2 regions of the Paenibacillus sp. BR1-192 genome follow, and region 1 is predicted to be linked to the other one. Evidence: a T-box and tRNA genes for the amino acid it is inferred to sense, from the RefSeq annotation. Region 1 holds a T-box; the other holds one or more tRNA genes.

Region 1 (7,077 bases):
ACTGGATGCTTTACCATGTCGCCAAATATAACAACGCGGGATGGAACCGTGAGGTCCGAGCGCAGAAATTCACATGGCACGCCGACCATACTCCGAACCTCGGCGTGCCGGCGAATCCGAATGCTCCGATAGCGCTGCCTTCCGGCGAAGCGGCGCACACCCGATATGAAGGCGAGGAGGGAACGTTCGGCGGCGTCGCCTATGCATCCCAAAGCCCTAACGGCTCGGGAGGTATGAAAGCAGGGCATATCGATACGCCGGAGAGTTACGTGGAATTTTCGGTGCATGCCCCGTCCGCAGGCGACTACATTTTGCTGGCCCGCACGGCAAACGGAACGGCCGGAGGGAATTGGTCCCATCTTATGCTCAGCGTGAATGCCGGAACGGCCGACAAATTCCATATTACGAATAAAGGGTGGGAGAAATGGGGCTTGTCCACGGCGCGGGTTCAGTTAAAGGCCGGCGTAAACACGATACGTTTTTCAAAAGGCGAAGGATACGGAGAAATCGACTTCTTCGACATCAAGCCGGCGAATTAGGACGCAGCGGATGGCTTAGTCAACCGAAAAATGAAGTGCTGCAAGCTCGATCATGGATGGCTTCCGGTTCTCCCGGAAGCCATTTCTGGCTAGGAAGGGACTGGTGTTCTTCGCCGCATCCAGGCTTATAAACGATGGCAAGATGCAGGGGAATCGCGGATGTAAGCCCTTGCAAGCATGATTGTTTTTCATTTCATTAAGAGATAAGATGAAAGGTAATGAATATGTTTAAAGGAGAGCGGATTTGTGCTGGAACTTGGTTTTAACGACCCGGAAAGACTGGTCACGGTAGCTCATGCCTTGTCAACGCGTTCTCGGGTGGATATTCTGAGGCTCTTGAATTCCAAGAACCTGAATATCATCGAAATCGCCGAGAAACTCAAACTTCCCGTTTCGACGGTGGCGAGCAACATCAAAGTGCTGGAAGCGGCCGAGTTAATCAATACGGAATTGCTTCCGGCTTCGCGCGGGGCCATGAAGGTGTGCAGCCGGAATTATGATGATATCCATATTGCGTTGAATTTGAAGAATTCGGTTCCTAAAGGAGTCACGCATGTCTATGAAGTCGATATGCCGATCGGCCATTACAGCGATTGCGAAGTGGCGCCTACCTGCGGAATGGCCAATGCGGACGGGTACATCATCAAGGAAGACGAGCCGGCGAGCTTTTACCATCCCAAGCACGTGAATGCCCAGATCATCTGGCTTCGCAAGGGATACCTGGAATACTTGATGCCGATGGATATTCCGGCAGGAGCACGAATCGAATCGCTGGAACTGTCCATGGAGATGTGCTCAGAGGCCCCCAATTATGATCATAACTGGCCTTCGAATATTTCGGTGTGGGTCAATGGCGTGGAGATCGGCATGTGGACAAGCCCCGGCGATTTCGGGGATCGCCGCGGCAAGCTGAACCCGAACTGGTGGTACGATTGGGCAACGCAATACGGGTTTCTGAAAATATGGCGCGTGGATGATGAGAAAACGACGCTGGATATGGAGAAGATATCGAGCGTTACTTTGGATCAGCTGAATATTGCTGCAAGCCCCAAACTGCGGCTGCGCATCGGCATCAAGCCCGATGCCGTGAATCAGGGAGGGCTGAATCTGTTCGGCCGCCAGTTTGGCGATCACGAACAGAATATCATCATGCAGGTGAAATATACGATGGATCAGGATGAGGAAGAGCTTTAACGGGGATTTTCGCTTTCTGATAAGACATACCGTGGTGGCAGTGCAGTGATTTTTTCTGCGCTGTCACTTTTTTTGTTTAGGGACGGCAGGGGCGTTGTGTACTGCCGATCCCCGACTCTGATGGTAGGAGGTTTATTTTTCGAGCCTATTCTTCTCCCGGTTTACATTCCGTTTAAGTAGGGGTGTTACGATCCAAACATCATCTGTTAAGCGAATAGGAGGAGTCATAATGGAGCATGCAAACAGAAGGAACATGGAATACAGCCCTGGCGACTTGGCTGTCGAGGCTTACGGGCTGGTCAAAACGTTTGGCGATAACCGCGCCGTGGACGGCGTGGATTTGAACGTGCGCGCCGGTACGATTTATGGCGTGTTGGGACCGAACGGCGCAGGCAAGACGACGACCATCCGAATGCTGGCCACCTTGCTAAAGCCGGATGCGGGTTCGGCCCGAATCTTCGGGCACGATGTGCTGACGGAATCGCAGATTGTCCGTCAGTTGATCGGGGTCACCGGCCAGTACGCCTCGGTGGATGAATCGCTCAGCGCTACGGAGAATCTGATCATTTTCTCCCGCTTGTTGGGGCTGGGACGCACGGAGGCACGGCAAAAGGCGGGTGAGCTGCTTGAGGAATTCGGGTTGTCGGAAGCCGCCAAACGGCCGCTCAAACATTTCTCCGGCGGCATGCGGAGAAGGTTGGATCTGGCGGCAAGCCTCATTGCCCAGCCGCCGCTCATCTTCCTGGATGAACCGACGACGGGGCTGGATCCAAGGACGCGTTCCCAGATGTGGGATACGATCCGCCGATTGGTAAAGACCGGCTCAACGGTGCTGCTGACCACGCAGTATCTGGAGGAGGCGGACCAACTGGCAGACCGGATCGCCGTTATTGATTACGGGCGGGTCGTGGCCGAGGGGACGGCGGATGAACTGAAGATGTCGGTAGGGACTTCCTCGCTGCACTTGACCGTCCAGGATGCAGTGGATATGGGCCGCGCCCGCCACACCGTGGAACAGGTGCTAGGCGTTCATGCCAACATATCGCCGGAAGCCGGAAAGATAACGGCGCCGATGGCTAATGCGGGTCTTGTTACAGACCTGTTGATCGAGCTGCGCACGGCAGGCATCGGCTTGTCCGAGATGAGCGTGCAGAAGCCGACCCTGGATGAGGTGTTCCTGACGATCACCGGCCACGGCGTGAAGGAAGACGATGCCCCATCGTCTAATGAATCCAACGATAGAGAGGTGACAAGAGTATGAGCAGCACGATCATGAAATCGGGGACGGAACGCCGGCTTAAAAACCGCACGAGTTTCGGTCAGACGGTACGCAACTCGTTCACGATGGCCTACCGGGGTCTGCTGAAGCTCCGGCGCACGCCCGAGCAGCTGTTTGACGTTACGTTCCAGCCCATTATTTTCACGCTGATGTTCACCTATATTTTTGGCGGCGCCATCTCCGGCGACGTGGCCAGTTATTTGCCTGTCATCATTCCCGACATCCTCGTTCAAACCGTGATTACGACCTCCGTCGTCACGGGCGTTCAGCTGCGCGAGGATATGGATAAAGGCGTATTCGACCGATTCAAGTCGCTGCCGATTGCGCGAATTGCTCCGCTTGCAGGCGCCCTGCTGGCAGATACCGTTCGTTATACCATTGCAACGGTGCTTACCTTTTCGATGGGATACGTCATGGGTTACCGCCCGGGCGGGGGCCTGGGTTACGTTGCTCTTGCCGCGCTGATCGTCATTGTATGCTCATGGGCCATCAGCTGGATATTCGCGTTCTTCGGCGTGATTGCAAGATCCGCCTCCGGCGTGCAGGGGATATCGATGATCGTGCTGTTTCCGCTCACGTTTCTCTCCAACGCCTTCGTGCCGGTAGATACGATGCCGGGCTGGCTGCAGTGGTTCGTGAACATCAACCCGATATCGCATCTGGTGACGGCTGTCCGGGATCTGACGAACTCCGGAACCGTGGGCTGGGATCTGACGATATCCTTGGTCGGCGCCGCGATCATCGTGGCGATCTTTGCTCCGATCACGGTTCGTGCATATATGCGCCGCACCTAATATTCTGGGGACACCTCCGGCGGTATTCACCCATGCTGCCGGGGTAAGCGGGACGTCCGTCCAAAACGGAGTTGACATCGATTTATTAATTCACTATACTGTCTGTAATCTTATAAGCGACATACGTTGAAAGAGCCCAGTAGCAGCTTGGTCCCTGTTCTAGAAAGCCGGGGGGCGATGGAACCCGGTACATACCAACGCAGCGAATTACACTCTGGAGTATCTCGGGTAATGCCGAGCGGAAACGGCGAACGATACCTCGTCTAATGAGCGGCATGAATGGCGCGCGGCAAGCGCTGCAGACCATTCGTGCAATCTGGGTGGTAACACGGTTAATAATCGTCCCTATGTCTGTAACAGACAAGGGGCGATTTTTTGTTTTTCAACGGATGGGCGCTTCGTTATAAGGAAAAATCATGTATTGAAGGAGTGTTAACGCTGTGAATATTATCGACGAACTGGAATGGCGCGATGCGATCAACCAACAGACGGATGCCGAAGGCCTCCGGGAGCTTACGAATGAAAAGTCGATTTCGCTGTACTGCGGCGTGGATCCTACGGGCGACAGCATGCATATCGGTCACCTGATTCCCTTCATCATGCTCAAACGCTTCCAGCTTGCCGGCCATCGTCCGGTCATTCTGATCGGGGGCGCGACCGGCACCATCGGGGATCCAAGCGGACGTCAAACCGAGCGCTCCCTCCAGACGCTGGAGCAGGTTCAAGCTAACGTGGACGCGCTCACCGGACAAATGAAAAAGCTCTTCGTGACGGAGGGCGACAATCAAATCCGCATGGTCAACAACTACGACTGGACGCATAAGATCAACATTATCGAATTCCTGCGCGATTACGGGAAGAACTTCAGCATTAACTCGATGCTGGCGAAGGACGTGGTTGCGAGCCGGCTTGACAGCGGGATTTCGTTTACGGAATTCTCATACCAAATCCTACAGTCGGTCGATTACCTGCATCTGTACCAGCATGAGGACGTGCAGCTGCAAATCGGCGGATCGGACCAATGGGGCAACATTACAAGCGGACTGGATTTGATCCGGAAGAAGGAAGGACCCGAAGCCAAAGCCTTCGGCCTGACCATACCGCTCATGCTGAAGGCCGACGGCACGAAGTTCGGCAAAACGGCCGGCGGCGCGATCTGGCTTGACCCGAACAAAACGACGCCGTTCGAGTTCTACCAGTTCTGGGCGAACACCGACGACCGCGACGTCGTCAAATACTTGAAATACTTCACCTTCCTGACCAAGGAGCAAATTGACGAGCTGGCCGAAAAGGTGCAGAGCGAGCCGCATAAACGCGAAGCGCAAAAAACGCTGGCCGAGGAAATGACGAGATTCGTGCACGGCGAGGAGATGCTGGAGCAGGCCAAGCGCATCACGGCGGCTCTGTTCAGCGGCGATATTAAATCGCTCACGGCCGATGAGATCGAGCAGGGCTTCAAGGAGATGCCGACGTTCGAAGCAACGCCGGAAACGAAGAATATCGTGGACTGGCTCGTGGATCTGGGCATCGAGCCTTCCAAGCGGCAAGCGCGCGAGGATATCACCAAAGGCGCGATCTCGATGAACGGCGAACGCGTCAGCGATTTGGGCCACGAGGTGACAGCCGACCAGGCGATTGGCGGCCGGTTTATCATCATTCGCAAGGGCAAGAAAAACTACAGTTTGGTGAAAATTTCCTAGAAGGGTAACCATCAGGGAAATAGGTCTCCCCGGACGAACGCACCCGCAAAAGCCGCTAAACACTTTTCATGTGCTTAGCGGCTTTCTTATGATTCAGGTTAGCCAGAATCTTCTGGTTGGCCTTTATAAAAAAACATTTACTATATGCGGTCCGGTCTGTCTTCGAGAGGGTACGTCGATCGTCGTTTTTCTTTTATTTGAAAGTTTCTCTCCTTTAATAGGATAATATCTGTAGCGTTAAAGGAGGTAGATGATATCATGAACATTCAACTGCAGACCGAGCTGTGCGAACGGTTTGGCATCCGCTATCCGCTTATATTGGCTGGAATGGCCGGGGGGCCGACAACCGTTGAGCTGGTCGCCGCCGTATCCAACGCAGGCGGGCTCGGTACGCTGGGTGCGGCTTACATGGAGCCGGCCGCCATTCGCCATAGCATCCAGGAAATCCGCAAGCGGACGGATCAACCTTTTGCCGTCAACCTTTTTGCGTCCCGGGCCTCGGATCGCCAGGAGCGAATCGAAGATGTTCAACAGGAGTTAAACCGGATGCGCGGCGACCTTGGCATTTCCCATGCGGGGTCGGAACACGTAACAACGCCCGATTGGTTTGAGCAGCAATTCGCGGTTTTGCTCGAAGAGAAGGTGCCCGTTATCAGCACGGCATTCGGTATTCCGGATGAGCCCTTTATGCGGCAAGCGAAAGAAGCTAAACTGCTTGTGGTTGCGATGGCAACCACGGTGCGCGAAGCTATCCTGGCCGAGCAAGCAGGCTGCGACGCCGTCGTTGCCCAAGGCAGCGAAGCAGGGGGGCATCGGGGCACGTTTGATATTTCGGAGCACCCGATGGGGGCCCAAATCGGAACGTTTGCTTTGGTGCCGCAGATCGTGGACCGGGTCAAGATTCCCGTCATTGCCGCCGGGGGCGTCATGGATGGACGCGGACTGGTGGCCTCGCTTGTTCTTGGCGCCCAAGCCGTTCAGATGGGGACGCGCTTTCTGACGGCGGCCGAATCGGGTGCGCATGAGGTTTACCAGCAAGCGCTGCTTCGCAGCACGGAAGAGAGCACGGTCATTACCAAAGCGTTCTCGGGGCGGCCGGCGAGAGGCATCCGCAATGCCTTCATTAAGCAATGGGATGCAAGCGGCGTAGAGCCGCTGCCTTTTCCTACGCAGAATACGGTAACCCGCGACATACGAAATGCCGCCAATCGCCAAAGCAATCCGGAATATATGTCCTTATGGGCAGGGCAAGGCACAAGAGGGCTCACTTCGGGCCAATCCGCAGCAGATATCGTAGCCGAGACGATCCAAGAAGCGCTGTTGATTTGTCCATATTGCAACTCCGACGATGAGAGCTGAGAGAGGTTATGCGTCTAAACTTAGGAAATTCATTTATGCAGCAGGCCGCCTAAGGAAGAACCTTTGGGTGGCCAGCCAGCCTTTTATCAGAAATCGTAAGTATCTCCGCCTTCGCCGCTCCACGTCATCTCCACAAAGGAGGACGGATTGGTTGATGTCGCCGTTTGGGAGCCGGAAGCGTAAAGTCCTCCAGCAACGCCGGTCATCGTATA
Region 2 (7,077 bases), 740 kb from region 1:
GGCCTGCTCGGCTAGCTGGGCATTGTTCGTGGATAACCGCTGCAGGGAAGATACCTGATCCTCCCAGCGCTTGCTGATCTTCACCAGCTGTTCTCCAAGCCGGCCCACTTCGTCTTCGCCGATGTCCGGCATGACGTCAGTCAGACTCCCTTTTTCCCAGTTCACGAGTGTTTCCCTAACGAGATCGACCCGCCGTTTTACCCGGTATCCCTGGAAGAAGCCATAAATCGCTCCCAGCCCGATCGGCAGCAATACCAGGGTTATGCCTGCCTCGATCCGGTTCTTCCACGTCTCAAACGGTTGAAGATAACCATATGTATATAATAAATAAAGGACAACGAGCATGACAACCAATCCCAGAAGGGTCCCCTCACGCATACTTCGGGTAATGATATTTGCTTTCTTTTCCGTTTCCACGGGGCAACCCTCCTGAATGGTTTACACAAAACAATACGTTTATTATGTCATTCTTATATTCAAATCTCCGCCTAAATAAGAAACGATAAATTTCACTTTATATTCGCTGGTGTCATAATTGGGCGATTGATATTTCACTCGGTTCAATATGCCGGTTTCCTTCCGGTCGTCCATATGAATCGATCCAAACAAGATGAATGCTTCGATCTCCACCCCGTAATAGTCCGGGATCATCAGATCGATATCACCGAGCATTCCGTGGAACATGAGCACCGTTTGGCGTTCTTCGGGAAGCGCCAGGGACAGATCCACATCCGCTTCCCCGAGCACATGCCACACGCTCAAGCTGCGCATCACCCAGGGTGCACGGTCCCAGTCAAAGTTGGACATAAAATTCTGCTTCTGAATATATCTGGTCGTGGTATGGGCCCGTTTGGACTTGCCGTAGAAAATCCCCAGCGATATCAAACTGACGCCAATAATCAACATAAGATGCTCGAGCAGCAGCAGCACGGCTCCGACGCCGAGCAGAATGTACCCCTTCTTCACATGGCCTTGCCTGATCTGAAGGACGCCCGCGAAGATGAGCAACAGGGCGACAATGGTGAAGAAACCAAACCATCGGCCGAAAAGCATAATAAAACCCAAGCTGATTAAACCTACTGCTATCCAGCGGTTTCTGTCCATGTCGCACCTCCTTGATGACCAAGATATAAGCTCGGAAAAGCCATATCAGTGAGATGCTCCCCACTGTATGGCTTTGCCTGTACTATACGACAATCTCATTCGTATAGCATATCATATGAACACGGTATTCGAATACGCTTTGTTCTTATTTTGCTGACTTGCTAAGGAATTACTCGGATTTCGAGGATTTCCCCATTTTGTTTTTCAACGCTTGCAGCTGCTCATCCACCTTCAGTTGCTTCTCAGCATCCACTGGGCTTGTGTATGCTGCGTTGTTAGGGCGGTATGGTGCGCGAAGCACATCAGCTTCTGCTTCCATTTGCATGATTTTTTCTTCCATGCGGTGGAAGCCCATCGAAGCACTGCCGCTTTCAATGGTATGCAGGCTGCTCACTTGAGACATTTGCTTCTTCGCTTTCGCCATTTGAGCGCGAGCTACAAGCTCATTGCGCTTGTTGCGCATTTTGTAGAACTCGTCTTTCATTTCATGCAGCTGAGCAACAAGCTCTTTCGCTTGAGCCTCGGATTGCAGGTGCAGTTCCACGTACTCGGTTTCTTTTTGATCGAAATAGATTTTTTCTTCAAGCAGCTTGCGAGCCACTTCTTCTTGACCGTTTTTCAGAGCCAATTCCGCTTGAGCTTCACGTTGTGCCGCCATCTTCACAGCCTCATCGACGCGTTGCTTCATGCGACGCTCATTTGCCATTTGCTTCGCAACCGTTACCTCTGCTTCATGAATTTCTGCCTCCATGTCGCGCAGGTACTGGTTCAGCATTACGATCGGATCCTCCACTTTATCCAGCAGCTCGTTCACCGATGCTTTCGTCATATCCTTAATTCTTTTAAATACTCCCATGTTATTTATCTCCCTTCTCATAGTTCGAAAGTTTTTTCTTCAATTCTTCGATTTCTTTTTGCATGGCTTTTCTTTCAATATCCTTCATCATCGCATCCAGATCGGAATCGGTGGACGCGTTCGTTCTTGTGCCGTTGGGACGGTCATATTTGGGACCAAAGCTTCCATGCTCATTAGGGTTAGGATAGCCTTGATGACGTCCATAAGCATCATTGTAGCTGTTGTAGCCTGGCCCCGGGCCCGGATGGTCGTTGTAACGGTATCCGCCGCCATGTCTTCCTTGAGGTCCGTACGGATCGTGATAATACGGCTCTTTAGGAACGACGAGGGTTGCAATCAGATAGATCAACAGCGTTGTACCGCCTGTGAAAAAGATACTGACTACAAATATGATTCTAAGTAGGGTAGATTCGACTCCGAAATGATCGGATATACCGCCGATCAACCCTGTGAACATCTTGTCTCGGGTGGAACGGTACAATCTTGTCATGGTTACTCCTTTCCGCTGTTATTCAGCTTTTGCTTCAAGCGGGCAAGTTCCTTTTCCAATACCGTGGAGACGGATTCTCCAGCCTGATCCATGTATTCCTGCCCCATGCGGCGTAAATCGCGAAGGCTTCTGGCTTCCAGTTCCCAGTCGCTGATACGGTCCTCGAGGCGATTGAACATCTTCGGTACATCATGCCCCCCGCCATAGGACCCCGTACGTTCATTCATTTTTTGCTGAAGACGAAGGGTTTCCACTCGGGCAACATAATACTGGCGTTTGCTGTAGACCGTCTGATATTCCATCCGCAGCTCACCGAGCTGCTCCTCGATTTCTTTCAACGACTCCAGGCTTGAGGATAACAGGCCTTGATACTGTTCAATCTTTTCCTCATAAATCAACTTCTCCTGCAATGCCAGCTTGGCAAGATGCTCTTCGCCGGCCTTCAAGGCAAGCAGTGCCTGCTCTTCGCGTTTAAATCGCATGGTTTCCGCTTGATCCACCTGCTGTTTCAGCTGTCTGGAATGTACTTGGCATTGCTGCTGCAGCTTCTCGGCCTCAGCAATATCCTGTCTGGTTGAATGTAGGAACTGGTCGATCAATCGAACCGGATCCTGGCTCTGCTCGAGCTTTTCATTCAATGTTGCTACGGTTATGTCTCTTATCCGCCGGAAAACACTCATATCGGCTTAGCCCTCCTCATCTATCATGATCTGATCTGTTGTTTATGCAGGTTATATAATGTAGTGGTTCCTTATCAATAACGGGGTCTTCCATTCTTCAATCGGGACACTCCGTAGATGATTAAGATGACACCAAGGATCGGACCGATCAGCCAAGACAGTTTACCCATCAACCAGATGATCCCGATACCGAGAATGATCCATCCCATCAAGGTATTGCCTCTTCGAATTCCGTAATATCCCAAAGCAACCATCAGTATCGGAATTAGAAGACTGAACAACCATCCAAGCAGAGGACCGAATACTCCCAGAAGAACCAAGATCCCTAAACCAATCAACAGGATACTCATTCCATTGCCTTTTGAATTCCTCATTTATACACCGCCTTTCTGTTGTTTGATCGTTGTTTCATTTGTTCAACCTTATGACTCTATTCTAGGTAATTTCGAGTTTGACTAAAACGGCCTGTGGACGGTTTTTGGACCTAGACCTAAGGCGGGGCTTCCTATAGACCTACGTCCAACCTCTGGACTGGTCTGCAGGTTTTGCGTTATATCCGAGAACGAACACCCTCCTGTTACCGTTTCACTTATTGAAGGAACGTCGATCTACAGGAGAACGATTCTCAGCAGCTGCGATTGGGAGTGGACTTATCGTGTGGATGCTTCGATGGAGAGACAACAAAAAAAGGAATGCAGACGTTGATCGTCTACATTCCTTTTGATTGATGCCGGTGAAGGGACTCGAACCCCCACGGTTTCCCTCACGATTTTGAGTCGCGCGCGTCTGCCAATTCCGCCACACCGGCTTACACAATGGCGTGCCCTAAGAGATTCGAACTCCTGACCTTTTGATTCGTAGTCAAACGCTCTATCCAGCTGAGCTAAGGGCACATATGGTTGTTATGGAGGCGCCACCCAGATTCGAACTGGGGATAAAGCTTTTGCAGAGCTGTGCCTTACCACTTGGCTATGGCGCCAGAAATAAAAATGGAGCGGACGACGGGAATCGAACCCGCGACCCTCGCCTTGGCAAGGCGATGCTCTACCGCTGAGCCACGTCCGCAAACATAAAATCAATGGCTGGGGATATAGGATTCGAACCTATGCATGACGGAGTCAAAGTCCGTTGCCTTACCGCTTGGCTAATCCCCAATATGATTTTGTAATATGGGGCGATCGAGGGGAATTGAACCCCCGAGTGCCGGAGCCACAATCCGGTGCGTTAACCACTTCGCCACGACCGCCATATTGTACTATAAATTGATTCGATTGGCAGGGGCAGCAGGAATTGAACCCACACTAACGGTTTTGGAGACCGCTGTTCTACCTTTAAACTATGCCCCTAAAAACTGGTGGAGGATGATGGATTCGAACCACCGAACTCGAAGAGAGCAGATTTACAGTCTGCCGTGTTTAGCCACTTCACTAATCCTCCAGAATGGTGCCGGCGAGAGGACTTGAACCCCCAACCTACTGATTACAAGTCAGTTGCTCTACCAATTGAGCTACACCGGCGTATAAAATTATAAAAGGTACATGGTGGCTCGGGACGGAATCGAACCGCCGACACGAGGATTTTCAGTCCTCTGCTCTACCGACTGAGCTACCGAGCCATAGAGCTCATTTCGGACTTTGACGAATCCCATATCGGATACGCATCTCATCCCAAAGTCATCTATGAAACTTGTAAAAATGGCGGAACTGACGGGATTCGAACCCGCGATCTCCTGCGTGACAGGCAGGCATGTTAGGCCTCTACACCACAGTTCCACGAGGCACTATCGCTATTGCGATATAAATTGGTTGCGGGGGCAGGATTTGAACCTACGACCTTCGGGTTATGAGCCCGACGAGCTACCGAACTGCTCCACCCCGCGTCATTAAAAGGGTTGCTGCAATGGTGAAAAATCATGGTGGAGGCTGAGGGGATCGAACCCCCGACCCTCTGCTTGTAAGGCAGATGCTCTCCCAGCTGAGCTAAGCCTCCGTAACAAAGCGACTTTTATCATAACAAAATCTGATATAAGAAGCAAGTGTTTTTTTAATAAAGTGGTGACCCGTAGGGGATTCGAACCCCTGTTACCTCCGTGAAAGGGAGGTGTCTTAACCCCTTGACCAACGGGCCTTGCTTAAAATAATAGTGGCGGAGAGAGAGGGATTCGAACCCTCGAGACGCTTTTGGCGCCTACACGATTTCCAATCGTGCTCCTTCGGCCAACTCGGACACCTCTCCATAAATGGCTCCCCGAACAGGACTCGAACCTGTGACAACTCGATTAACAGTCGAGTGCTCTACCAACTGAGCTATCAGGGAACAATATTCAATTCAAGTGATTGATCACCTGAAAACTAGATACGAAACGATATTTGCAGCACATTAGAATCCGTAGCATTCACCCGATGTGGTATCGGGGTCCCCGAAAAGTATTCGGCATCTGCTTCAAAGCTTTGCTTCACTTTTTGGGGTGTTTTTTGGATAAGCCCTCGACCGATTAGTATTGGTCAGCTCCATGCATTGCTGCACTTCCACCTCCAACCTATCTACCTCGTCGTCTTCAAGGGGTCTTACATACTGGGAAATCTCATCTTGAGGGGGGCTTCACGCTTAGATGCTTTCAGCGCTTATCCCGTCCGTACGTAGCTACCCAGCCATGCTCCTGGCGGAACAACTGGTGCACCAGCGGTACGTCCATCCCGGTCCTCTCGTACTAAGGACAGCTCCTCTCAAATTTCCTACGCCCACGACAGATAGGGACCGAACTGTCTCACGACGTTCTGAACCCAGCTCGCGTACCGCTTTAATGGGCGAACAGCCCAACCCTTGGGACCTACTTCAGCCCCAGGATGCGATGAGCCGACATCGAGGTGCCAAACCTCCCCGTCGATGTGGACTCTTGGGGGAGATAAGCCTGTTATCCCCAGGGTAGCTTTTATCCGTTGAGCGATGGCCCTTCCATGCGGTACCACCGGATCACTAAGCCCGACTTTCGTCCCTGCTCGACTTGTAGGTCTCGCAGTCAAGCTCCCTTATGCCTTTGCACTCTTCGAATGATTTCCAACCATTCTGAGGGAACCTTGGGGCGCCTCCGTTACTCTTTAGGAGGCGACCGCCCCAGTCAAACTGCCCGCCTGACACTGTCCCCGTACCGGATCACGGTACCAGGTTAGAACCTAGATACGATCAGGGTGGTATCCCAACGTCGCCTCCACACAAGCTGGCGCTCATGCTTCTAAGGCTCCCACCTATCCTGTACAGATCGTACCCAAATCCAATATCAAGCTGCAGTAAAGCTCCATGGGGTCTTTCCGTCTTGTCGCGGGTAACCTGCATCTTCACAGGTATTAAAATTTCACCGGATCTCTCGTTGAGACAGCGCCCAAGTCGTTACGCCATTCGTGCGGGTCAGAATTTACCTGACAAGGAATTTCGCTACCTTAGGACCGTTATAGTTACGGCCGCCGTTTACTGGGGCTTCGGTTCACAGCTTCGGGTTTAACCCCTAACCGCTCCCCTTAACCTTCCAGCACCGGGCAGGCGTCAGCCCGTATACTTCGCCTTACGGCTTCGCACAGACCTGTGTTTTTGCTAAACAGTCGCTTGGGCCTTTTCACTGCGGCCCCCTCGGGCTATTCACCCTACCGAGGCACCCCTTCTCCCGAAGTTACGGGGTCATTTTGCCGAGTTCCTTAACGAGAGTTCTTCCGCGCGCCTTAGAATTCTCTTCTCGCCTACCTGTGTCGGTTTGCGGTACGGGCACCTTCACCTGACTAGAGGCTTTTCTTGGCAGTGTGAGATCATGACCTTCGCTACTGTAATTTTCACTCCCCATCACAGCCCAGCCTTATCGATGTGCGGATTTGCCTACACATCAGCCTCACTGCTTGGACGGACATCCATCAGTCCGCGTCACTACCCTCCTGCGTCACCCCATCGTTCATAACGGT

Evidence for each region. The T-box of region 1 lies ahead of tyrS (tyrosine--tRNA ligase). A T-box ahead of a tRNA ligase gene usually reads a tRNA of that ligase, here a tRNA-Tyr.
Region 2: it encodes a tRNA-Tyr, which carries the amino acid that the T-box ahead of tyrS (tyrosine--tRNA ligase) is inferred to sense. The anticodon was not compared.

The regions. Positions count from the first base shown of each region.
Region 1 is NZ_CP120718.1:5,422,313-5,429,389, reverse strand. It holds gene P0X86_RS24460 (family 43 glycosylhydrolase) at 1-539, shown strand, start outside; gene P0X86_RS24455 (ArsR/SmtB family transcription factor) at 786-1,733, shown strand; gene tetA(58) (tetracycline efflux ABC transporter Tet(58) subunit A) at 1,963-2,994, shown strand; gene tetB(58) (tetracycline efflux ABC transporter Tet(58) subunit B) at 2,991-3,806, shown strand; T-box leader at 3,924-4,156, shown strand; gene tyrS (tyrosine--tRNA ligase) at 4,247-5,506, shown strand; gene P0X86_RS24435 (NAD(P)H-dependent flavin oxidoreductase) at 5,765-6,865, shown strand; gene P0X86_RS24430 (hypothetical protein) at 6,952-7,077, opposite strand, start outside.
Region 2 is NZ_CP120718.1:6,164,856-6,171,932, forward strand. It holds gene P0X86_RS28295 (sensor histidine kinase) at 1-417, opposite strand, end outside; gene liaF (cell wall-active antibiotics response protein LiaF) at 460-1,104, opposite strand; gene P0X86_RS28305 (PspA/IM30 family protein) at 1,274-1,960, opposite strand; gene P0X86_RS28310 (PspC domain-containing protein) at 1,962-2,450, opposite strand; gene P0X86_RS28315 (PspA/IM30 family protein) at 2,453-3,130, opposite strand; gene P0X86_RS28320 (hypothetical protein) at 3,205-3,504, opposite strand; tRNA gene P0X86_RS28325 (tRNA-Leu) at 3,859-3,938, opposite strand; tRNA gene P0X86_RS28330 (tRNA-Arg) at 3,947-4,023, opposite strand; tRNA gene P0X86_RS28335 (tRNA-Cys) at 4,036-4,109, opposite strand; tRNA gene P0X86_RS28340 (tRNA-Gly) at 4,121-4,195, opposite strand; tRNA gene P0X86_RS28345 (tRNA-Gln) at 4,210-4,284, opposite strand; tRNA gene P0X86_RS28350 (tRNA-His) at 4,301-4,376, opposite strand; tRNA gene P0X86_RS28355 (tRNA-Trp) at 4,403-4,476, opposite strand; tRNA gene P0X86_RS28360 (tRNA-Tyr) at 4,483-4,567, opposite strand; tRNA gene P0X86_RS28365 (tRNA-Thr) at 4,572-4,647, opposite strand; tRNA gene P0X86_RS28370 (tRNA-Phe) at 4,670-4,745, opposite strand; tRNA gene P0X86_RS28375 (tRNA-Asp) at 4,826-4,902, opposite strand; tRNA gene P0X86_RS28380 (tRNA-Met) at 4,933-5,009, opposite strand; tRNA gene P0X86_RS28385 (tRNA-Val) at 5,044-5,119, opposite strand; tRNA gene P0X86_RS28390 (tRNA-Glu) at 5,183-5,257, opposite strand; tRNA gene P0X86_RS28395 (tRNA-Ser) at 5,274-5,365, opposite strand; tRNA gene P0X86_RS28400 (tRNA-Asn) at 5,371-5,446, opposite strand; rRNA gene P0X86_RS28405 (23S ribosomal RNA) at 5,605-7,077, opposite strand, start outside.